DNA from 2 places in the Paenibacillus sp. FSL L8-0502 genome. Region 1 is predicted to be linked to the other one. Evidence: riboswitches for the same ligand, from Rfam matches in the RefSeq annotation. Region 1 holds a riboswitch; the other holds the start of a gene.
The links. Region 1 has a riboswitch for ZMP and ZTP ahead of NSQ57_RS04540 (bifunctional 5,10-methylenetetrahydrofolate dehydrogenase/5,10-methenyltetrahydrofolate cyclohydrolase). Riboswitches for the same ligand answer to the same signal wherever they lie in the genome.
Positions count from the first base shown of each region.

Region 2: it holds a riboswitch for ZMP and ZTP, as region 1 does, so the genes downstream of both, NSQ57_RS23035 (TIGR01440 family protein) here and NSQ57_RS04540 (bifunctional 5,10-methylenetetrahydrofolate dehydrogenase/5,10-methenyltetrahydrofolate cyclohydrolase) in region 1, are expected to answer to the same signal.

Region 1 is NZ_CP151958.1:1,005,356-1,016,890, forward strand. Features, by position in the region: gene NSQ57_RS04510 (S-layer homology domain-containing protein) at 1-2,212, shown strand, start outside; gene NSQ57_RS04515 (NAD(P)H-dependent oxidoreductase) at 2,314-2,988, opposite strand; gene NSQ57_RS04520 (helix-turn-helix domain-containing protein) at 3,133-3,525, shown strand; gene NSQ57_RS04525 (iron-hydroxamate ABC transporter substrate-binding protein) at 3,720-4,712, shown strand; gene NSQ57_RS04530 (stalk domain-containing protein) at 4,832-6,334, opposite strand; gene NSQ57_RS04535 (cyclodeaminase/cyclohydrolase family protein) at 6,549-7,184, opposite strand; gene NSQ57_RS04540 (bifunctional 5,10-methylenetetrahydrofolate dehydrogenase/5,10-methenyltetrahydrofolate cyclohydrolase) at 7,181-8,047, opposite strand; ZMP/ZTP riboswitch at 8,161-8,245, opposite strand; gene NSQ57_RS04545 (fatty acid desaturase) at 8,459-9,520, shown strand; gene NSQ57_RS04550 (sensor histidine kinase) at 9,589-10,722, shown strand; gene NSQ57_RS04555 (response regulator transcription factor) at 10,719-11,318, shown strand; gene NSQ57_RS04560 (deoxynucleoside kinase) at 11,464-11,535, shown strand, end outside.
Region 2 is NZ_CP151958.1:5,278,005-5,289,539, forward strand. Features, by position in the region: gene NSQ57_RS23025 (sugar ABC transporter permease) at 1-90, opposite strand, end outside; gene glyA (serine hydroxymethyltransferase) at 264-1,514, opposite strand; gene NSQ57_RS23035 (TIGR01440 family protein) at 1,635-2,222, opposite strand; ZMP/ZTP riboswitch at 2,442-2,523, opposite strand; gene NSQ57_RS23040 (low molecular weight protein arginine phosphatase) at 2,602-3,186, opposite strand; gene NSQ57_RS23045 (manganese efflux pump) at 3,290-3,850, opposite strand; gene NSQ57_RS23050 (L-threonylcarbamoyladenylate synthase) at 3,993-5,240, opposite strand; gene spoIIR (stage II sporulation protein R) at 5,396-6,088, opposite strand; gene NSQ57_RS23060 (FtsW/RodA/SpoVE family cell cycle protein) at 6,347-7,540, opposite strand; gene prmC (peptide chain release factor N(5)-glutamine methyltransferase) at 7,616-8,515, opposite strand; gene prfA (peptide chain release factor 1) at 8,519-9,586, opposite strand; gene ychF (redox-regulated ATPase YchF) at 9,858-10,958, opposite strand; gene NSQ57_RS23080 (GNAT family N-acetyltransferase) at 11,092-11,535, opposite strand, start outside.

The DNA of each region.
Region 1 (11,535 bases):
GAGAGAACGTGCCAAGCGTTTGCTAGGGTCATTAGGAGATGGAACTGCAACGATGCCTCAGACGACCAGCCAACAAGAATCGAAGAAGATCGAGGTCGATGTGACACCGGAAATTAGTCAACAACCTGTGAATTCGGAAGTCGAGGAGCCTAAAAGGCATCGCCCAAGCCCTGATTCACCAGCATCTCCGGTGACACCACCAGAACCGAAGCCGGAACCGTCGGTGACACCGCCGGGACCTAAACCCAAACCACCAGTAATTCCGGTAGATCCACCGGATCATTCTTCGGATTTTCTGGTAGATGAGGTCGTAATCAAGGCGCAGGAGCTGGTAAATCAACCGGAGACATACCCTTCGTATCAGCTATCTTTTCAGCTCTACAATAAAGGGCGACCCGTAAGCATTCCTGCTGCCAGCGTCACAAGTGTTACGTACACATTTAGTGATGGGTTAGGTATTTTTGATGAACAAGGGAAAATTGCACATCCCGAAAATATTCCGGTTGCGGACAGCTTCATTCCTGTAGAAATGAAGGTCACCGTTGCCAAACCTTATCAGGTCCTTACAGCTCAGGCCAAGCTGATCGTGAAAGGGAAGACTCCGCCGGCAGAGCCACCGAACGTAATCAGGTCCGTATACTTGGCTACGTATACCATTTCAGAGGCTGCTACTTTAGATCCTGCTGCTTGGAATATGTCCTACGTATTTCATAATGCTAATGGAGAGGTTATAGCTCCTGGATTGCTGCCCTCAGACTTGATACTTCGGGTAGAGGATTCCAGAGGAATATTTGATGAGGATGGGAAGATTGCCAACCTGCATTTGATTCCGACAGTAAACTCGGTCATTCCATTAAAGATCACGGTTGAGTCGCCATCTCAAGGGGTTCACTTCACATCTGATGCGGAATTAACGGTAGAACCCGGGGAACGCAAAAAGCAATACTTTGCTGTCTCCATCATGCTGCAGGGAAGCGCGACGACGGTAGATCAAATCAAGCAAGCGCGTCAATTGCTGATGGACCACTTTGGTCCCAATATCAAAGTGACGTGGGCGATGGAAAACGGATTTGTTTTTGTAGAAGCAAATCGCCCGCAGCTTAAACAGGTTTTGGCATTCGTCGATCAGTATGGAGATGAAGTCGGAATGTTGGATGGGTATCCGAACCAGTTAAAGTTTCCTATTTGGGAAGCTCGAATGGACGAGTGGATGTATATGTATCGTTACAATGCATTCAATGAGCTGCACCAATCCGGTACAATGGGATCACCATCGGTGTTTGAAAGCATGGATACAGACCAATATCGGAAGTATCTTCCGAAATCATTGACCAGCTTTACGGTAAATCCCGAACAGACTCAATGGCTTAAAGATCACTATCGGATTACTTCCGCGATGGGATGGTCGGCTACACAATATAATGTGAACGGTATGTATGGTGAGGGCTCTCCATTGATGCCTTACTGGTCCCATAAGGACAATCCAATTGTTCCCGCACAGGGACTAGCAGATAATAGCGGTACCGTATTCATGAACTCGGTTACGATTGATCCGATTGGATCACGCTATACGAAAGATTCCTCACGCTGGACTCTTCATCCGCTTGACCCATATGTGACTGAGACGGATGCAGCACCACAACTGTATATAGTACAGCAATATTTGGATAACCCTTATCAACGTATAAATACGGTAAACTACTTGTCCATTATTTTGGACATCAACGCACTTGCCAACACCCATAACATGGCTCCAATATGGGAGAATTTTGTGAACCACTTCCCTGTTGATCGCAAGGTTGAGATTGTAGGCGTGGACGGGCTGAAACAGATTTATGAATCGGTAGCAGGATCCAATAATGATCATACGGAGTTTACGCTCATGTTTAGAGGCTCAGGTATTAAGACGGCTATGGATTCCAATAATTCACCAGCGAATCTGCGCTATTTGTGGACCGAAAATGCCTCACAGCGGATTATTATATCCAAAGAGGATGGAGATGCGGCATGGTCCATTATTGACTTTACCGATTATACCCGAAAACCGGTTCCGAAGATGGACTACAACTTGGATGGTCACACGGACGTAAGCTATGTCACCGGAAGGAACTTCAAGCTATGTCCAACGGCTCCTTTAACAGCGGATGAAATTCAACGCGTAAAGGATCGTTTGAAGGATATTTACTTTGCAGAAGAAGTGAATTATCAGTAAGTAATTGGAAAAAATTAAGAGCTGAGGTTTTATGAAAAGGGGGTGTCCCCACAGCCATCGAAATGGCTGTGGGGACACCCCCTTGTTTTAGAGAAAAGGTTTTACACCCACTCAATAACCTGATCTACAGGTCGCCGAGTTTTGCCACGCGGCTCGTTGAGACGGTAGCCAAATGCCACCATACAAGAAATACCGAAATGCTTGGCATCCATAATGCCTTCTTCAGAGAGGATGCGTTCGATTTCCTGTTTATTAAAACCTTCGATAGGGCAGGAATCAATGCCGATTTGAGCTGCGGCAGTCATCATATTGCCCAGTGCGATGTAGGTTTGCCGGCAGCCCCACTCGAACAAGGCTCTTTTGTTTTCCTCCAGCCCAAAATCTGATTTTAGGAAGGCGTCATATACTTTCTCTTTGCCTTCCATCACTTCAGCAGGTAATTGCTGCACGTTCTCCATCATACTCTTGATATAATCGGAGGAGGCTATCATATCTTCAGGAAGTCTAGAGAGGATGAGTACAAAATGGCTGGCTGTTGGCAGTTGTTTTTGGGCCCCCCAAGAGTAAGGCAGTAGCTTCTCACGCATAGCTTTACTCTGAACGACAACAAATTTCCAGGGTTCAAAGCCAAACGAGCTTGGAGATAAACGACCGGTTTCAAGAATAAAATCAAAATCGGAATCGCTAATTTTCTTATGACTATCAAATTCCTTCGTTGCATGTCTGAACTCGTATGCGGATAAGATTTGATCTTTAGTAGTAGCTAAGGTTTCCATCGTTATTCCACTCCTTATGGATGTTGATTAAAATTGACGCTTACCAAGTGACATGCTTAATATTAGAATATACATGACCGTTTTTGAAGTACGCACATTAATGTGCTGTAGTATATAAAATGATACTAAGGAGGAGAAAAGCCTATGCGTAATCGGAAAGGCGGCTTTGGGGAATGTACCGCTGGAAATGATCAGGCGTGTCCAGTTGAGTTCACGCTGGACGTGATTGGGGGCAAATGGAAAGGGATTATTTTGTATCATCTTATGTATGGGACTAAGCGATTTAGTGATTTTCGGCGGATCTGTCCGGGGATCACCCAGCGTATGCTGACACTCCAATTGCGCGAGCTGGAAGAGGATGGTGTCGTTCACCGTGAAGTATACCAGCAGGTTCCGCCTAAGGTTGAATACTCTCTCACCGAATTCGGAAAAACGCTCATCCCGATTATTAACTTGATGAAAGATTGGGGAGAAGAATATAAAACAAAACAGCGATCACCAGAAAGCAGCCTTCAGCAACCTAGCCCCAATGTGTAGGCTTTTGAATACGGCTCCACGAAAAAGACCTGACCATCATTTTGGCAGGTCTTTTGATTTATTAAGGAGGAATGTACAAAGTTCGTTTTTCAGTTGACAGCAAGGACGACGCTTGATATATTTCTTACGATATTGATAATCATTATCATGTGTATCAGGGAGATCATCTCCACAATATATAGGGGGCTAATCAGTTGAGAAGAAAATCGTATTTTATGATGACAGCTATGTTACTTGTATTGTCTGTATTCATCAGCGCTTGCAGCGGAAATAATAATGGGAGTAATCCGGCTTCATCTTCAGGAGATAAGCAAGAGTCAGCTACTACTGGAGAGACTAGAAGCTTTAATACGGTTAAAGGGGATATTCAAATTCCTGCTAAGCCACAGCGTATTGTAACGGATTTTTACGGCGGAGAACTGCTGTCCGTGGGTGCTAACGTGGTGGGTGTGGAGCCGACTGCGTTTCAAAATCCTTTTCTGACCGATTTGCTGAAGGAAAAAGGAACCAAAGAGGTGGGTGATCCGACCAATTTGGAAAAGACGCTGGAACTCAAACCCGATCTGATCGTGGTTATGAAGGATACGAATTATGAGGCTTTGTCTAAAATTGCACCTACCCTGTACATTCCGTACGGCACGACGACTAATATTTATGATACGGTCAAGCTGTTCGGCGATATCACCGGGGAAAAGGAGAAGGCTGAGCAATTTATTGCTGCATTTGATAAAAAGGCCGCTGAAGGTCGCGCACGTCTTAAAGGTGTGATTGACGAAAAGGCAACTTTCGGTCTGTATGAGCTGACGGACAAGCACGCACTTTGGATCTTTGGCGACAATGCGGGTCGCGGCGGACAAGCCGTATACAATGCGCTCAAACTGAACATGCCAAAGAAAACAGTGAACTCCAAGGAACAAACGGTACAGCTTTCGATGGAGGTATTGCCGCAGTATGACGCAGATTATATGTTCCTGACTACGTATGACCCGGAGAAAAAGGGTGACGCGCTCAAGCAACTGAAGTCGTCCGCTGTATGGGGGAATCTTCCTGCGGTGAAGAACAATAGAGTGTTCTTTAACGATTTTGATACGTATTATCGCTATGATCCAATCGCTATTACAGGACAGATTGATATGATCGTAGATATGCTGATCGAAAGAGAAAAAGAGAATAAAGCTAAACAATAGGTGTGAGATTCTGCGTTGTGACGAATTGTTGAAATAGATAAGAGATCGCATATTATACACAGTATATAGCATTAAAAACCAGTCCAACATGAATCATGTTTGGACTGGTTTTTGATTTACTATTTTGTCGTAATTTCAATAGTATCTTCTTTTTGTATCCAATCTACCTTGGCCCCCAGCGTTTCGCTGATCAGCCTTAATGGAAGATAACCAATACCATTCACCATGAAGGGCGGATTGGTAAGCTTTACAGCCTTACCGTTCACTTTTGCTTGGCTGGTTTTGAAATTTATTTCTAGAAAGACAGGGTGATCTTCTGCCTTGGACTGATCTATTTTTGCTATTTTGCTGTTGAAATCATAAGCGATCTCGGCCCCCAGTTTATCAAAAACAGAACGAAGGGGAATAAACGCTTGCCCGTTGCGGGTAATGACACCATTACTCAGAGAGACAGGCGAACCATTGAGACGGACAAGAATCGGTTTTTGTACAGGAACTGGTGAACTATACAGAAACTCATAGTCTCCTATACCTAGCTGCGCGTGTTTGTTGACACCCCAGCCCCATAAGGCCCCATCTGCTTTTTGCATGATTACGTGCCGTGGACCTGCTTTGATACTTTGAATATTTTTAGCAAGCAATGTAAAGGGGGCGTTGGATGGTAACTTTTCACCATCTAGAGACGCAACATATACATTCCCAGCTGTGGTGAGGGCGAGTATGGAGCGTTCGGCGAAAAAGGCGTCTTTAACATCTTTTACTCCTGATAATAGCACAGGGGTATTTTCATTGTGATAGGTTGTATTATCTGAGTAACCTGTGACCGTTTCACCCCAGAACCATAACCGTCCTTGTCGATCAATCGCGAGATTGGAACTTCCATTGGTCTTAATTATTTTGATGTCCGATAAGGCTTGAATCTGCGATACGGATAAAGTTTCGGACGGAGTTACATTTTTATCAAATTCTTTGGGCCATGTCCATACAGTACCGTCTTTCTTTAAGGCTATGTTTTTGGAGATAGCAGTAATATCCTTTAATGATGGAACAAGCTCGAAGCCCTGCAAGGACCTTGTATTTTTCCATACACTTCCGTCCTTCTTCAAGAAGATCCAGCGTTCCTCATATTGCGGTCTTTTTTCATAGTAACTATCCAATTCTGTAACATTTTCGATGCCGGATAGGGTTTGAAAAGGAGCAAAGTTGCCACCATTTTCGATTCGATCAGCGGATAATACGGTTCCTTCGGCGTTTAGGGCGAGCACATGATCATTCATAATACGCACGTTTATGATGTTTGGTAGTCCTTCCAGAGAAATGAATTTCACGGATTCAGAAATGTTGTTTCTTGGCACATACCAGGCGGAATGATCTTGTAAGGTAAATATCAGATCGCCTTCCTGGATTATATTCGAAAATGTTCTTACAACGTTTGGCTTATCCTCTACACGAGTCGGTACGGATTGATTATAGCCCCATAACCACAAGCTTCCATCGGATTGAATCAGACTCCCGGAATCATATGAACGAATACGGGACGCCGATTCATCACCGGCCGCCCATGCACTGGAGCTGAACAATAACAGCGTGATCATACTGATTAACAGAGTACGTCTTTTCATGCGTTTTTCCTCATTTCTTCATCAATGTATATAAGGTTAAATAACGACTTGGGGAATATCTCCTTATCAATAGACGAAGAATATATAGAAAAGTTTTCCACAAATCGTTGGATTCCAATAAAATAGCCTCCAAACCCACGAGCAGAGGCGGGTTTGAGAGGCTATTTTTTGAGCATGGAAGCAGAATATGACTTGGGACGGGTTCTTCCAATGGTCAGCCCGTTATTCGGCTGCGCACCATCAATAAGGTTTGTTCTTTGATTTGTCCGATTTCACGGAGGAGTGCGGCTGTTTTAGCTTCGTAGGATTGTTTGACATCCAAATCTTTCAGCGAAGCAAGGTTAATGTCGACGGTAAGCAGGGCAGATTGAGCGGCGGCTTCGAACAGGATCGCGCCGATGCCAAGATCCGAAATCACATTTTTATTGGACACTTCCACAATGTTATAGGCTTGCGACAATCCGTCTCGGCATACTTCCAGCAGGCGCATGGGTACCTCAATGGCAGCGATCACCGCTGTCTGTAAGGAATGGGTACGATAGCGCTTTTCTTCGTCTGTTTCCTTGGGCAAACGCAGGGCAGTCATATACTGTTCAAAGGATTGGATGTCTGCGACCATTAATTCCTCACAATGTGTAGACAATCTTTCCATGCTGCTAATGACGTCCGTGATTTGTTCATGGATGTGCGCGTATTTTTCTCCTTGTGAAAGGTTGGCGGTCATGGAGGTCATAGCCGCGCCTAGTGCCGCAGCCAGTGCGGATACACTTCCTCCGCCAGGGGTAGGAGCTGCACTTGCAGCCTCTTTCAGAAAATGTCCGATGGAATGATTCCACGACAGTTCACTCATGAGTAAACCACCTCTCTGGAGTAGTGTTGCAGATGTATCGCTTTAAGCAAATTTTTGTACAAAATCGCAGTCGTTAAGGTGCCAACACCGCCGGGAACCGGAGAAATAGCATGTACTTTTTCCCCCACGTCTAAAGCGGCATCTCCCACTATTTTTCCCTCTAGCGTCTCATTAATTCCCGCATCTACCAAAATCAGACCGGGATGAACCATATCTTGCGTAATCACATCAGGGCATCCGACTGCCACGAAGGCAATGTCTGCATGGCTCAGATGCTCTGCAATATCACGCGTACCTGCATGACAGGCGGTAACGGTGGCGTTTTCTCTTTGCAACATGTGGAAAAGGGGAAGTCCCACTGTCTGTCCGATGCCCACGAGCGTGACATTTTTGCCTGCCAATGTGTGACCGTAATGCTTGAGCAGCTCGATACAGGCTTGAGGTGTTGCGGGATATAGTCCGGCGTCACCTGTTACAGTAGCCAGCTTGTTATCGGGTGTAATCCCATCAATATCCTTGTAGGGGGCAATGGATTGTTTAATAACGGAGGCGGAAAGATGTTGGGGAAGCGGCAGTTCCAGCATAATGCCATGTACATGGGATGCATCGTTCAGACTGCCGATCAGGTGCAGTAGCTCGGTTTCGCTAACATGACGATCAAACGTATGGAGATGAAATGAGATGCCCAGCTTCTCCGCTATTTTTTGCTTGGTCCGTGCATAGTATGCAGATGCCGGATCACCTTCTACCAATAGGGTTGCCAGATGGGGACGGTGTCCTTGCTGCTTCATTTCTTCTACCTGTGAACGGATCGTTGCATATACTTGCTCAGCTGCTTCTTTGGATTTCATGATAATAGCCATAGTCCGAGCCTCCTCTGAATTTATTGCATAATGGAATCAACAGGGTGTCATGGTCTTGTAAAACGAAAAAAAGTATTTGCACAAGGTCGTCAAGACAGACGAATCCTCTGCAAATACTTCTCCCAGGCGAACGGTACGCTTTTTTTGTATGCTCCCTCGTGGTTCATTCCACTGACTTCGCCAGTCACATACAGCGTTATTATACCTTATATTTTAACAAACAATCATCAGAAAAGAAACCCGCGAACATTTGGAAAACGGGTTATGTTACTTGTCTATATGACAAATGTCATATACACGAACTGACGTTTATGACTACAGCGCCTAGAGCGTTCTCCTTATACTGAGATTAGATCAACATGTACGCCTAACAGGATCAAGGTATAGGCGTCATCTTTAAGGAGGATCATAATGAGTATGACACAACTCCCATTAGCCCAATTGAAAAAAAATATGGCTCCCTACGAGAAAATAAACACGAAATCCAGCGTTCTGCAACTTATCAATACCTTGGGTCCACTGATCCTATTGTGGTATGCTGCTTATCTTAGCCTGTCGGTTTCGTACTGGCTGACGCTTCCCATTGCCATTGTTGCATCGGGGTTTGTGGTACGGACGTTTATTATTTTTCATGATTGTGGTCATCAATCCTTCTTCAAAAGCCGCAAGCTGAACGACATTGTGGGAACGATTACAGGTATTATTACGCTCTGCCCTTATCACCAATGGAAAAATAGTCACGCGATCCACCATGCAACCAGCAGTAATCTGGATAAAAGAGGCACAGGTGACATGTGGGTGCTTACGGTAGAAGAGTACACAGAGGCTTCCACATGGACACGGTTGGCCTATCGCATATACCGAAATCCTTGGGTTATGTTCGGACTAGGTCCGATCTATACTTTTTTGATTTCCTATCGCTTTAATATCAAGACAGCCAAACGCAAGGAAAAAATGAACACTCATGTGACGAATATATCCATCGTTGCATTGTATGCACTGTTGTGCTGGGCTATTGGATGGCAGGCCTTCCTTCTCGTACAGGCACCTATCTTTTTTGTATCCGGTATGTTGGGAATCTGGCTATTCTATGTACAACACCAATTTGAGGATTCTTATTTCGAGCACGATGAAGAGTGGAGTTATATTAATGCAGCCGTAGAAGGCAGTTCTTACTACAAGCTTCCTAAAGTATTGCAATGGATTACGGGCAATATCGGATTTCATCACGTTCATCACCTGAGTCCCAAAGTTCCAAATTATAATTTGGAAAAAGCACATGAAGCGACACCGTTACTTCAAAAGGCGACCACGATCACAGTGAGTAGCAGTCTGCAATCGTTGAAGTTCCGACTTTGGGATGAAAATACGAAAACCTTTTTGACCTTTAAACAAGTGAAGCCGCTCCTCAGCAAACGTGTTGCAGTTACGAAACCCATGCCTACACCTGTTGTAGGCACAGAAAGAAAATAACGTTGAACAAAACCTGGTATGATAAGATAAGGAATATAAGTCATGTGAAGTAGAAGAGGGTGGGCAGGATGCAAAAATGGTATCAGATCTTCCAAAGAAATACAGGGCTTAGCCCTTATGTTTGGGTCGTCTTTTACATCCTGCCCTTTTACTACTTTAGCTCTTCATCTACAGGTCATATTATTTTGGGTACTGCTATTATTTTGGTATTCTTTGCATGTTATGTACTGGCTTTTGTCTCAAAAGGCTGGCTCATATACTTTTGGACCAGTGTACAGATTGCCATATCGATTACCATGACACTGCTGTTCAGCTATATGTACTTTTCCATATTTATCGCCTATTTGATCGGTAATATTAAAAGTAAGGCTGCATTTACGACGCTGTATATTATTTTAATGGTTATTACGATTGGATTGATCAATTATGGTTTTGTTTCTCAGAATCCCGTTTTTATTAAACAGATTCCTTTTATCCTGCTTAATCTGATCGGTGTGATTCTCCTTCCGATTACGAATTTTAATCGCAACAAAAGCGATCGGCTCCAAGTTCAATTGGAGGATGCCAATAAGAAAATATCGGAATTGATTAAGCTGGAGGAACGGCAAAGAATTGCGCGTGACCTGCACGATACCTTAGGTCAGAAGTTGTCACTCATTGGGCTGAAGAGCGATTTGGCGGGCAAACTGATGGATCAGTACCCGGAGCGGGCGCATGTCGAAATTAACGATGTTCGTCTCACGGCAAGAAGCGCGTTAAAAGAGGTACGGGAAATGGTTACTCAAATGCGCGGTATGCGACTAGAGGATGAGCTGCTACGTATTCGGCAGATTTTAAAGGCTGCTCACATTGAATTAACTCTAGAGGGAGACCCGAAGCTGGAGCATACATCATTAATGAATGAAAATGTTCTTAGCATGTGTATGAAGGAAGCCGTAACCAATGTAGTGAAACACAGTGGAGCTACCGCTTGCTCCATCACGATTGAGCCGTCTCGTAAGGAATTAACTCTTCGGATTCAGGATAATGGAGTCGGTATTACGAGAGAAAATGGAACCCTTCGTGGAAACGGCCTGCAAGGTATGAAGGAAAGGCTCGAATTCGTGAACGGATGTATGGAGCTGCGTTCAGATCAGGGAACGACCTTGGTCATTAAAGTGCCCAATATCCCTGAAAAGCCGAACGAGGAGGTGGGGCCATGATTCGAATTGTCATTGCAGAAGACCAGCGTATGCTGCTGGGTGCTCTAGCTTCTCTGCTAGACTTGGAAGAGGACATGAAAGTAGTCGGAAAAGCAAGCAACGGGGAAGAAGCTATAGAACTGGTGAAGCTGCATCAACCGGATATATGCATTATGGACATCGAAATGCCAATAAAGAGCGGATTGGATGCGGCTGAAGAACTCAAAGGCTTGAACTGCAAGATGCTGATTTTAACTACGTTTGCCCGCCCGGGGTATTTTGAACGAGCGATCAAGGCGGGGACACACGGTTATCTACTCAAGGACAGTCCCAGTGAAGAGCTGGCTTCCTCCATTCGCAGTATTATGGCAGGTCGGCGTATCTATGCTCCGGAACTGGTCGATGATGCTTATGCCGAAGTCAACCCGCTAACAGAGCGTGAAAAGACCGTCTTGGCGCTCATCGCTGACGGAAAGAACACAAAAGAGATTGCTGGTGAACTGTATTTAACGACAGGGACGGTGCGCAATTATATTTCAGTCATTCTCGATAAGTTGGGTGTCAGTAACCGGATCGAAGCGATTACACGTTTTAATGAAAAAGGTTGGTTTAAATGAGAAACAGAGACGCTATGAAGCAAAATATAGCGCTCTGTTTTTTTGTTTTATCCATAGATTTGGCATGCCTTTAGCGTACTACCTTGTGATACAATAGGATAGTTGTCCACAGGATGGACTGGAGTACAAGGAGGAGCAGAACCGCATGAAACAAGCCCCATTTATAGCCGTTGAAGGGCCCATCGGAGCAGGCAAAACGACGTTAGCTTCGATGCTT
Region 2 (11,535 bases), 1.5 Mb from region 1:
CGGAATGACCATAATCAAGACGAAAAACAACGCCATCGGTCCCACAAATACGAGCTGCTGCAATAATTGCGCGGATTTTCTTTGACTCAATGTAATCACTCCTTTGTCGTAGATATAAAGGAAAGCGCGCATAAACCTTTACTGTAATCGCTTATTACCCAAAAATGTAAGTTTCGAGTCGTTTGGAAGCAAAAAAAGGCTGTTCTCCTCCGGCTTACGGAAGGAAAACAGCCTATAATATAAAGATTATGATTGTCGATGAATTAGTATTGAGTTCCTGGATAAATCGGGAACTTATCTGTTAACTCGCCAACCGCTTGGCTTGCTTTGGACAATACAGTATCATCTTTCGGGTTTTTAAGGGTTTCAGCAATGATTTTACCGATTTTGACCATAGCCTCTTCATCCATCCCACGAGATGTTGCAGCAGGTGTACCAATACGAATCCCGCTTGTTACGAATGGACTGGTCGGATCAAAAGGAATCGCATTTTTATTGACCGTGATGCCCACGGAATCCAATACATGCTCCGCTTCTTTACCTGTGATATTCAAATTGCGCGTATCCAACAGCATCAGATGGTTATCCGTACCACCGGATACAATGTTAATCCCCTCAGCCAACAGTGTTTCAGCCAGCACCTGTGCGTTGCGGACTACATTTTGCGCATAGGTTTTGAACGATGGCTGGAGCGCTTCACCCAAAGCAACCGCTTTGGACGCGATCACATGCATCAGTGGCCCCCCTTGAGTACCAGGGAAAATAGCTTTATCAATCGCTTGCGCCCATGCTTTGCGAGTCAGAATCAGACCTCCACGCGGACCACGCAGCGTTTTGTGTGTCGTTGTTGTTACAAATTGGGCATGCGGAACTGGACTTGGGTGAATTCCCGCTGCCACGAGACCTGCGATATGTGCCATATCCACCATGAACAAAGCACCTACATCATTGGCAATGGAAGCAAAAGCTTCAAAGTCAATAGTACGCGGATATGCACTCGCGCCAGCTACAATCAGACGAGGGCGGTGCTTAAAGGCTGCCTTGCGCACTTCATCGTAGTCGATGCGGAAGTTGTCTTCGCGGACACCATAGGCAGCAAAGTTATACAACAAGCCGGAAGCGTTAACCGGACTTCCGTGTGTTAAATGGCCACCATGCGCCAGATTCATACCCAGTACAGTATCTCCAGGTTTGAGAGCTGCCAGATACACTGCCATGTTGGCTTGTGCTCCAGAGTGAGGCTGCACGTTAGCATGCTCAGCGCCGAACAGTTCTTTTGCGCGGTCACGTGCGATATCTTCAACGATATCTACATGCTCACAGCCACCATAGTAGCGTTTGTTTGGGTAACCTTCAGCATATTTATTCGTCAGCACGGAGCCCATGGCTTCCATTACTGCTTCACTGACAATGTTCTCGGATGCGATTAGCTCGATATTGTGGCGTTGTCGTTTCAGTTCAAGTCCCATTGCTTCCATCACTGCTGGGTCACTTTTACGCAGGTGTTCCATCATGATTGATTACTCCCTCTCCATAGTCAATTGTTGGGTATACAAGCTAACGCCTGCTCCTCTGTTGGGTACCTCATCCTCATTGCAAAAACGATTAGTACAAACATGCCGCCATGCCAAATGCTAATCGCAGTTTCCGCCGACTTCTTGCTCCAGACTGTACACCGCCCGTTGTCCGCCAATAAGTGGAGGACGGGTGAACGCCGCTGTCACACGTGCTTCGCCAATCCAGCGAAGGCTTGGGCGAAACGGAACAGCAATCGGTCGCAGATGCATGCCAATCAGCGTTTCGCCGATGTCTATCCCGGCATGAGCCTGCACGTTCGCCGCCAAACACGCGTCGCTCATAGAACGATAGGCGACGGTAGCCATAGAGCCTCCTGCTGTACGAACAGGAACAGCCGCAACCTCCATCAGTCCCAGTCGCTCCAGTACAGCCCGTTCAACGACCAACGCTCGGTTCAAATGCTCACAGCATTGAAACGCTACATCAAAGCCATACTGCCTGCGAACGGACTCTACTCCAGATAACAGTTGTTGAGCCACATCGAGCGCTCCCGCCGTGCCAATTCGACTTCCAGCCACTTCACTTGTGCTAACGCCGATAACCAGCAGGCGACCAGCCCTGAGACTGGCTGCTTCTGCGATTTCCCGCACAACAGAAGTGGTCTGTGCTTCTAGCGAAATCTCATGATCCAATTGTCCCACCATTGGAACCTCCTTTGGTTGAACAGCCTCTCAGAGACTAGGCACGGTCTCATGCCCCAAGTTCAACACACTCTCTCCTGATCACAATCTCACTATATTATAGCCGATGTTTCAGATTTCGAGCAGAAAAAATGGAAGAACCTTTGAAGGAATCAACCCTCAGCTAAACATCTGGCATAACTTGTATATGAAAAAAGAGCAGTCCACACCTATGTGGAATTGCTCTTTTGCCCAGGCGACCGGCCGTATATCCGATGCTCCATCGTGGTTAATCCCACTTTTGTCGCCAGTTACATCGGATTCTCATTTTTCCACCTTATCTTAACGGATTAACCGTCGAAAATCAACAGATTCCGTACAAAATAGATGAGTAAGAGCGATTTTATTCGGAAGAGGCCTTTAGCTTGTCCAGCAGCTTATGCAGCGCCGTGCGGATTTCCGCAGCTGTGACATCGTAGTCTTCTCGTGAACCGCCAAACGGATCTGAAATATCAAAGCCCGGAATCCGTTGGTGTAATTCAATCATTCGTTCACGCTCCTGCGCCGATAGCTCTTGTCCAAGTGAAGCCATCAACTGCTGTGAAGCATATAAACCGTCCAACTCCTGTACATCATTCAACACCGCATCCCGGTTCTCCACATATTCCTTAAGCGTAAATACTTTGCCCGCCGTTTGGGGAAAGCGCTGAATTACGTGCTGTTTATGTCCTTGCGTCAAGGTTAAGATCAGATGTGCCCACCCGGCAAGCCCGTCGCTCAAAGGGGTTGAAGTGATCTGATCGGATATATCGTGATCACGTAGAACCGCCTCTGCATGTCGGGATATCGGCGTGCCTTCCATCGCTGCCACTCCCGCAGAACGCACTTCCAGTTCTAGTCCATGCTCAGCAGCCAACTTACGCAGCATCCCTTCAGCCATTGGACTACGACAGGTATTCCCAGTGCATACAAATAAGATATTCTTCAACGTTTTCACCCCCCGTATGTTAAAAAATATATAAACAGAGGATTACTATAATCCTAATCCCTTACTTTAACCCTGCACTTATTTTACACTGTCTGAGCTAAAATCAAAACATAAACATAAAGCCGAATGCCAGCAAAATGGCACCGCCCACTGCTTCCCCGTAATCTCCTAGATTGCGGCTGACCTTGCGACCCAGCAGCAGGCCCAACATCGCCATTGCTCCCCCGCAAAAACCAAATGCCAGAACAGACAGCACCAGATCACTCTGGAACATCCCCAGTGACACTCCTACAGAAAATGAATCCACGCTCACCCCAAGTGCAAACAGCAAAAGACCTAAAGGCGAACGATGATCCAATACCTGTACGCCGTCCCCTTTGAAGGAATTATACACCATATGCCCGCCTAAAAGGATGAGTAGCCCCCCTGCGAAGTAGGTCGTCACATGACCTAATAAAGAACTCATATAATGGCCCGTGAAAATTCCCAGCAATGGCATCAGAATGTGAAAAAAGCCAATAACAGTGCTGATGCGCAGCACGTCTCGCAGGCGTATCCCCTTCATGCCGATCCCTACGCCCAGCGATAACGCATCCATTCCTAGCGCTACCGCCATGATCAGAATCGTTACAACCTGCCCGGCATGGGCAGAGGCTGCCAGCATACTCCATCCCTCCATTATCCGTCTGTTCTTGTACACGTTATGCGGACAAGAGGCAAATCAGTACAAGCATGCACTGAAAGTACCCAATACCGAGACGAGGAGGGAGGAAAATTTAATATAAGAGGCTCTGATTCGACAGAAGCTACAGGCGGACGATTCGGTGACCTGCCGCTTTAAGCAGGCGGTTCATAACGGCGTCTCCCAATCCTTTCGGCGGACAGGATTCCGCCAAAATGTAGGTGACGCCGTCCTCGTCGCAGCGACGCAGCACGCCGTACAGGCGTTGCGCTGCCTCATGGAGCGCGTCCAGCTTGCCCAGCGTGTAGACGCGTTCTCCGGCGTAGCCGGCGGTATGCTCGTCGAACGCGAGCACTGCCGTGCGCTCTCCGCGCGCGGAAGCCTCCGCCAGCGCAGCGCGAATCCACCCCGTCACCTCAACGGACGACGGGCCTTGTACCACGCTCAAGCGGCCTCGCGGCGCGTAGTGTGTGTACTTCATGCCCGGCGAGCGCGGCGCCGGGCTGTCGGCATCCTCCCCGGGCGTAGCGGCCAGCGCCGGGTCCAGCACGACGGCGCGAGCAACTGCAGCGAGCTGCTCAGCCGTCACGCCGCCGGGGCGCAGGATGGTGACCGTTCCGTCGTCACCCGCCTGCACCACCGTGGACTCCAGCCCCACACCTGTGGGACCTCCGTCTAAAATGCCGCCGATGCGGCCCTCCAGATCCTCCCGCACATGCTGTGCAAGGGTGGGACTGGGTCTTCCCGAACGATTGGCGCTTGGCGCAGCCAACGGACAACCCGCTTCAGCGATCAAGCGCAGCGCTATCGGATGATCTGGCATACGCACACCAACCGTGTCCAGCCCGGCCGTTACACGCGATGACAGTGCCTGCGGCACCACTGGCAATACGAGAGTCAGCGGTCCCGGCCAGAACATATTCATCAACGTCCGGGCTGTATCGTTTATTTTTGCTACCATACCCTCTAATTGATCAGCATCAGAAATATGTACTATGAGCGGGTTATCGGAAGGGCGTCCTTTGGCAGCGAATACCGCCTCCACCGCTTTTGTACTACGAGCATCGGCTCCCAGTCCGTACACGGTCTCCGTAGGAAAGGCTACCGTCTCTCCAGCTTGGAGGAGTACAGCAGCCTCGCGTATGCCTTTTTCCGCCGCGATCCGAGTCTGTTCAGCCGAAGTTTCGTCAGAAACACCCCCGTCAGTGTTGTTCACAGGAACCAAACATCTGACATCCCACCATTGGGTATGGGAAGACTTCAATGCCTGCTTCAGCTCGCAATTCCCCTGTTCGTCCAGCTTTTGCTCCGATTTTTCCTTTTGCACAAAATCTCCGCGCAAGTCTTGCATTTGATTCGATTTATCACTCATATCAGATCATCCCATATCTTATTGTCGTATACAGGCCAGTGATTTCGCTTGATCTTATAAGGCTACTTTGAAAGATCAGTTTATTTGGCCCTGCCATGTGTATATCTATCGTAAGCTCCATTATAGCATATGGGGAAACTTACACTCCTCAACGTTTAGGCAAACAAGCCACTCACCCAGCTGCACAGTCCCGCAAGTGCATCCCACAGAAAAAAACGCACTTCCGGCTCCTTGTCAGTGGCATTCGTCCGACTATCTCCATGATCCGTTTTTGCTGATACCGTTTGTGCCGCTGCCTCCCCACTGCCTGCATCAATAAAGCACAGCGGAGGAAACAGCACGCACCACCAATTTTGACCTTTTCCTTGTCCCAGCGTAACCCGAAGCGCTTCATAATTCCCTGCCGGGTAGACAAGACCACCGTACATTTTCGTCGGGAAAGGTACGCTCGCCAGTTCCACTTGATGATCATAGGCAATGCCGCGACGAGCCAGTTCCGTACCTACCAAACGGTCAATTTCAGGTAAATGAGCATCAATCAATGATCTCGCTTGGTCTAAGCTTTGCGGGTTTTCCAGCTCACCCACCCAGGCATTCATCTGCTGCACAATAGCGTCCCGTATTTCGCGTTTAACCAGCTGATCCTCCGGGCGATCCGAATTGGCCAAAATACGCAGTCGAATGGAGTCGTGTGGAATCACTTCCAGCCCTGTTGTAGTCACTCCTGATGCTAAGGTTCCTCTTGTTCCAGTGGTCATAGCAGCATCCGTTTTTTGACCTTCCCAAGACATCATTAATATCGAAATACAAAATAATATCATTGCAGCTTGCTTTACCCAACTTCTCATCTTCGTCCCCCCAAACCCAAACTCTATCATGTCTATCAGTTTGTCCGGTTTGGGAGAGTCTAAACCTATAAGTCTTGTAAAATATTCATAACCACTTTACAGATTTTCTTCAATACACCCTCGAATCATGCTACACCAAGCTTCTGACCCTCGCCGAGGAATATAAAAAAGCCCAGATTTCACAATCTGGACTCTCGCGTTGCACCGTTTCAACTCACACACAAATACCAATCAGTATCTAGCCACAATCCAACTGTACTAGGCTTTTTTCGCCTTCGTCAAGTTCAATCTGGAAGGCTGTGGCAGATCATCCTCCAGCTCTTGGCCGTGCACCTTAATGCTCATAACCAAGCCGATACTAGCCATGTTAATAAGCAACGAGGTACCACCATAACTTATGAACGGGAGCGTAATCCCCGTAAGCGGCATAATGCCCAGAAACGCACCAATATTCTCAAAAATCTGGTACAGTAACATGGACACAATCCCGACAATAATATACGGTCCGGCGCGATCCCGGCATTCCAGCGAAATCAGGATCATTCGGTGAATCAAAATAAAATATAACAATAACAGCACTGAAGAGCCTACAAAGCCAAATTCCTCCGCTACGACCACAAAAATAGAATCCGCATACGTATAAGGAACACGCCCGGACTGTACCGAGGTTCCTTGCAAAAAGCCCTTGCCCATCATCCCGCCAGAGGCTATCGCCAGCTTGGCATTTTTGGTATGATAAGACGCCTTCGCGGTTGCCTCTTCCGGTACCAACCAAGGGTCCAACCGCTCAACCCAGTGACTACGGCCAATCCCCTTCATAAAGGAATCAATCTCATCGTGAAACGAAATATAAGCTTTGATCCCGCCGCCAACGGCGACTGCAAATACGATGAATCCGATTAACGCATGGGATGCCTTCACATTACCAATCCATAGCATACCAATGACGATGACAATGTAACCAAGCGCATTACCCAAGTCATTTTGTGCCATAACCATGGCAAACGGGACAAAGCTCACCAGAGCCACTGGAAGAACATCCTGAATGAAATACAGCCTGCTCTTGCGCTTTTTGATCAGCATATAAGTCAGAAAAATGATAAGAACCAGCTTGAATACCTCGGCAGGCTGAAGATTCAAGCCACCAATTTTCAGAAAGCCCTGAGAGTTGTTAACCGTCCCACCAAAAAATCCGAGACCCAACAGGAATATTCCGCCTCCATATACGTACAGGGCTTTTTTAATGAATATCCGAAAATCGACCATCGCTAAACCCAAGATCGCCACAAAACCCAATATATAATACCCGATCATCTTTTGATAGTCGTTGCCGTGCTCTGCCAAGTTCGTAGGGCCCCTACCTGCGCTGTATACCGTTATGATACTAATCGCCATGAGCAAAACCAGAATAAAGATAACCGGACCGTCAATTTTTTTCAATTTCTGAAGCATGATTTCCCCCTGAGCCGTTTCTCGGTCATACTCCTCTTATTCTAAAGGAAAGACTCGCAAAAAGAAAATGCACCACTACTCCGAGACGCCTAGGACATGTCGTTCAATCCCTGCAAGGTCAGGAACGATTATAATATCCTTCCAATGACCTGCCTGTTCCAGCAGGCCAGCCACGTCTCTGGCCTGTCCCATCCCCAGCTCAAACCCGATTAGCCGGGGCGGAGTCTGAAGGAGTCCGAGCTGCTCCAGCATTGCCCGATACGGGCCGAGCCCGTCAGGACCACCATCTAACGCCATCCGTGGCTCGTGGTCGCGGACCTCCGGCTGTAGGCCAGCGATGTCAGCAGCCGGGATGTACGGCGGGTTGGACACGAGAATGTCCACCGTCGTTCCCGCAAATGGCGCCAGCAGATCGCCCTCGCGGAATTCTACGGCTGCGCCGTTCGCAGCAGCGTTATAAGCCGCTACTTTTAACGCGGCAGCCGAAATATCCCCTGCCGCTACGCGCCAGCTCGGTCGCTCAGCCGCCAGCGTCACGGCAATCGCACCGCTGCCCGCGCCGATGTCGAGCGCCTGAGGAGCACCGCTTGGCCACAGCCGATCGCCGTGCTGGAGTATCGCCTCGACGAGCAGTTCTGTCTCGGGGCGCGGAATCAGCACCGACGGCGAAACCGCGAACGGGCGGCCATAAAATTCCTGCCGTCCGATAATATACTGCGCCGGTTCACCCGCAGCTTTGCGGGCTATGATCCGTTCCCACGCCTCCTTGGCGGTGGAAGGGAACGGATCACCCAGAGCGGCGTAAAACGCCGTACCTTCCAATCCGAGCACATGCTCCAGCAACAAACGGGCATTATGCTGGGGCTCCAGAACGCCACAGCTTCCTAAAAAAGAAGAAGCCTCAACCAAGGCTTCTCTGACACTCATGTTTCGTTCCGGCGACATCCGATACACACAATCGCGCTCGTTCCCCAAAACTTAAACCTCTTGTTCCATCAAATCAGCCTGCTCTGCAATCGTGAGCGCCGATACGATTTCTTCGATCTCCCCGTTCATCACCTGGTCCAGCTTATGCATAGTTAGTCCAATACGATGATCCGTTACACGGCTTTGCGGGAAGTTGTAGGTACGGATACGCTCACTGCGGTCCCCGGTACCTACTTTGCTCTTACGCTCGCCTGCATATTTGGCTTCCTCTTCCTGACGCAACATATCCGAAATACGGGCACGCAAAACTTGCAGCGCCTTCTCCTTATTGGAGTTCTGGGATTTTCCGTCCTGACAGGTTGCCATAATACCTGTTGGCATATGCGTTACACGCACCGCCGACTTGGTCGTATTAACGGATTGTCCGCCCGCACCGCTGGAACAGAACGTATCCACGCGAATATCCTTGTCGGAAATTTCAATATCCACTTCTTCTGCCTCAGGCATAACGGATACTGTAGATGTCGATGTATGAATACGTCCACCTGATTCCGTCGTCGGAATCCGCTGGACGCGGTGTGCGCCGCTTTCGAATTTCATTTTGCTGTATGCACCGCGGCCGTTAATCATGAAAATAACCTCTTTAAAGCCCCCGAGATCATTCATGTTCGCGTCCATCAGCTCTACACGCCAGCCTTGGGTATCGGCATAACGGGTATACATCCGGTACAAATCAGCTGCGAATAGTGCCGCTTCGTCACCACCCGCTGCCCCACGAATCTCAATAATAACGTTCTTATCATCATTCGGGTCCTTCGGCAGCAGCAAAATACGGATTTTTTCATCCAGCTCCCGCTTACGAACACTCAGTTCTTCAATCTCCATTTTGACCATTTCACGCATCTCGTCGTCCAGCTTTTCACCCTGCATGGTTTTTGCAGCTTCCAGCTCTTCAACGACATTTTTATATTCGGTATATGCTTCATAAGCAGGCTGTAAATCAGACTGTTCTTTGGAATAATCTCTAAGTTTTTTGCTATCGTTCGCTACATCCGGATCGCAGAGCAGTTCGCTCAGTTTATCGTAGCGGTCCGCCAATGATTGCAATCGGTCCAACAAGCGATTCACCTCTTCAGTTAAATTAATATGAAGCCAGCTTCAATTTCACTGGCTACAGCTCTTTATTATACCAACTAATTCATGAATTAGCTACAAGAAATACTGACTAATTTAGGATTTTGCAAAAATCCACACGACATGTAATTCAATAAAAAAAGTCGCCGCCTAATATAGGCAGCGACCGCATTATCTAGCACATTTTAGAACACACATACTTGAGACATCGTCTTTTATATATCCGAATCGAGTATTGTACTCTAGAAATTTTATATTAAACATTAAAACGGAAATGCATAACGTCTCCGTCCTGCACTACATATTCCTTACCTTCCAGACGAAGCTGACCCCGTTCCTTGGCCCCGTTCATCGAACCAGCAGCGACCAAATCGTTGTAGGATACAACCTCGGCACGAATAAATCCGCGTTCAAAATCCGTATGAATTACGCCCGCAGCACCCGGTGCCTTCGTTCCTTTGTGAATCGTCCAAGCGCGTACTTCCTGCACACCTGCTGTGAAATACGTATACAGGCCCAACAAGCGATATGCTGCTTTAATCAAACGGTTCAATCCGGATTCAGCCAATCCCAGCTCCTCGAGGAACATCGCCTTGTCTTCGCCTTCCAGCTCAGCAATTTCAGATTCTACCTTGGCGCTAATCGGCACCACTTCTGCATTTTCAGCCACAGCAAAATCGCGTACCTTTTGCACATATGGATTGCTGTCGGCTTCCGTTACACCATCTTCGCTAACATTAGCGGCGTAGAGTACAGGCTTCATCGTCAGCAAATGAAGATCGCGTACAATCAGCCGTTCTTCATCCGACAATTCTAAGCTACGCGCAGGTTTATCAGCATATAGCGTTTCCTTGATCCGCTCCAGCACTTCAACTTCTTGGGTGTACTGCTTGTTGCCACCCTTCATGTTTTTGCGGGAACGTTCAATACGCTTGTCTACGCTTTCGATATCCGCCAGAATCAGTTCCAAATTAATGGTCTGAATGTCGCTGATCGGGTCAATTTTGCCGTCTACATGGGTAATGTTCTCATCTTCAAAGCAACGTACCACATGTACAATCGCATCCACTTCACGAATATGAGCCAGAAACTTGTTACCCAGACCCTCGCCCTTGCTCGCACCGCGCACAAGTCCTGCAATATCAACAAATTCAAAAGCCGTTGGCACCGTTTTATTCGGCACAACCAGTTCGGTCAACTTATCCAACCGCTCGTCCGGTACTTCAACGACGCCTACATTGGGGTCAATCGTACAAAATGGATAGTTTGCGGATTCCGCACCCGCCTGCGTTATTGCGTTAAAAAGTGTTGATTTGCCCACGTTCGGCAAGCCCACAATCCCCGCTTTTAAAGCCATAATCAGAACAACTCCCGTTTATATAAAATATGCGTTATGCCATCCGTTAGTTTACCAACCCACATTATATATGAGAACCTATACACGCGGCAAGCATACGGTTATGGAATTCAGGATTTTACTATATCCCTATTTAGATTTCTTTGCTCATCTGGATATCTGTAATCCGATAGCCCGACTTGCGATATACATGCAAAGCTCGCTCATTATGCCCAAATACATGCAACCCGATGCGGACAGCTCCCAGCCTGCGAGCCTCCTGTTCCAAAGCCTCCATCGCCATCGTACCTAGACCCCTCCCCTGGTATGAATCGTATACAAGGATATCCAGTAGAAAAGCTTCTTCTCCTTGCACGCCGTCCGTAATATTGAACCAGATGTAGCCAGCTTCCTCCTGACTCTGCCCCCCGTCATCGGAAAACATCAACATATACAGGTGAGCATGAGGTGTGTCTAGTCTCTGTGGCAGGTATTGAGCAAAACTTTCTGCCGCTCGCTCTGGTGCTTCTTCAACCGTCCATGTACCTGCTTGGATTTTCTCATCCGCATAGTCGGCAAGCGAGCGTTGTTCAAATCG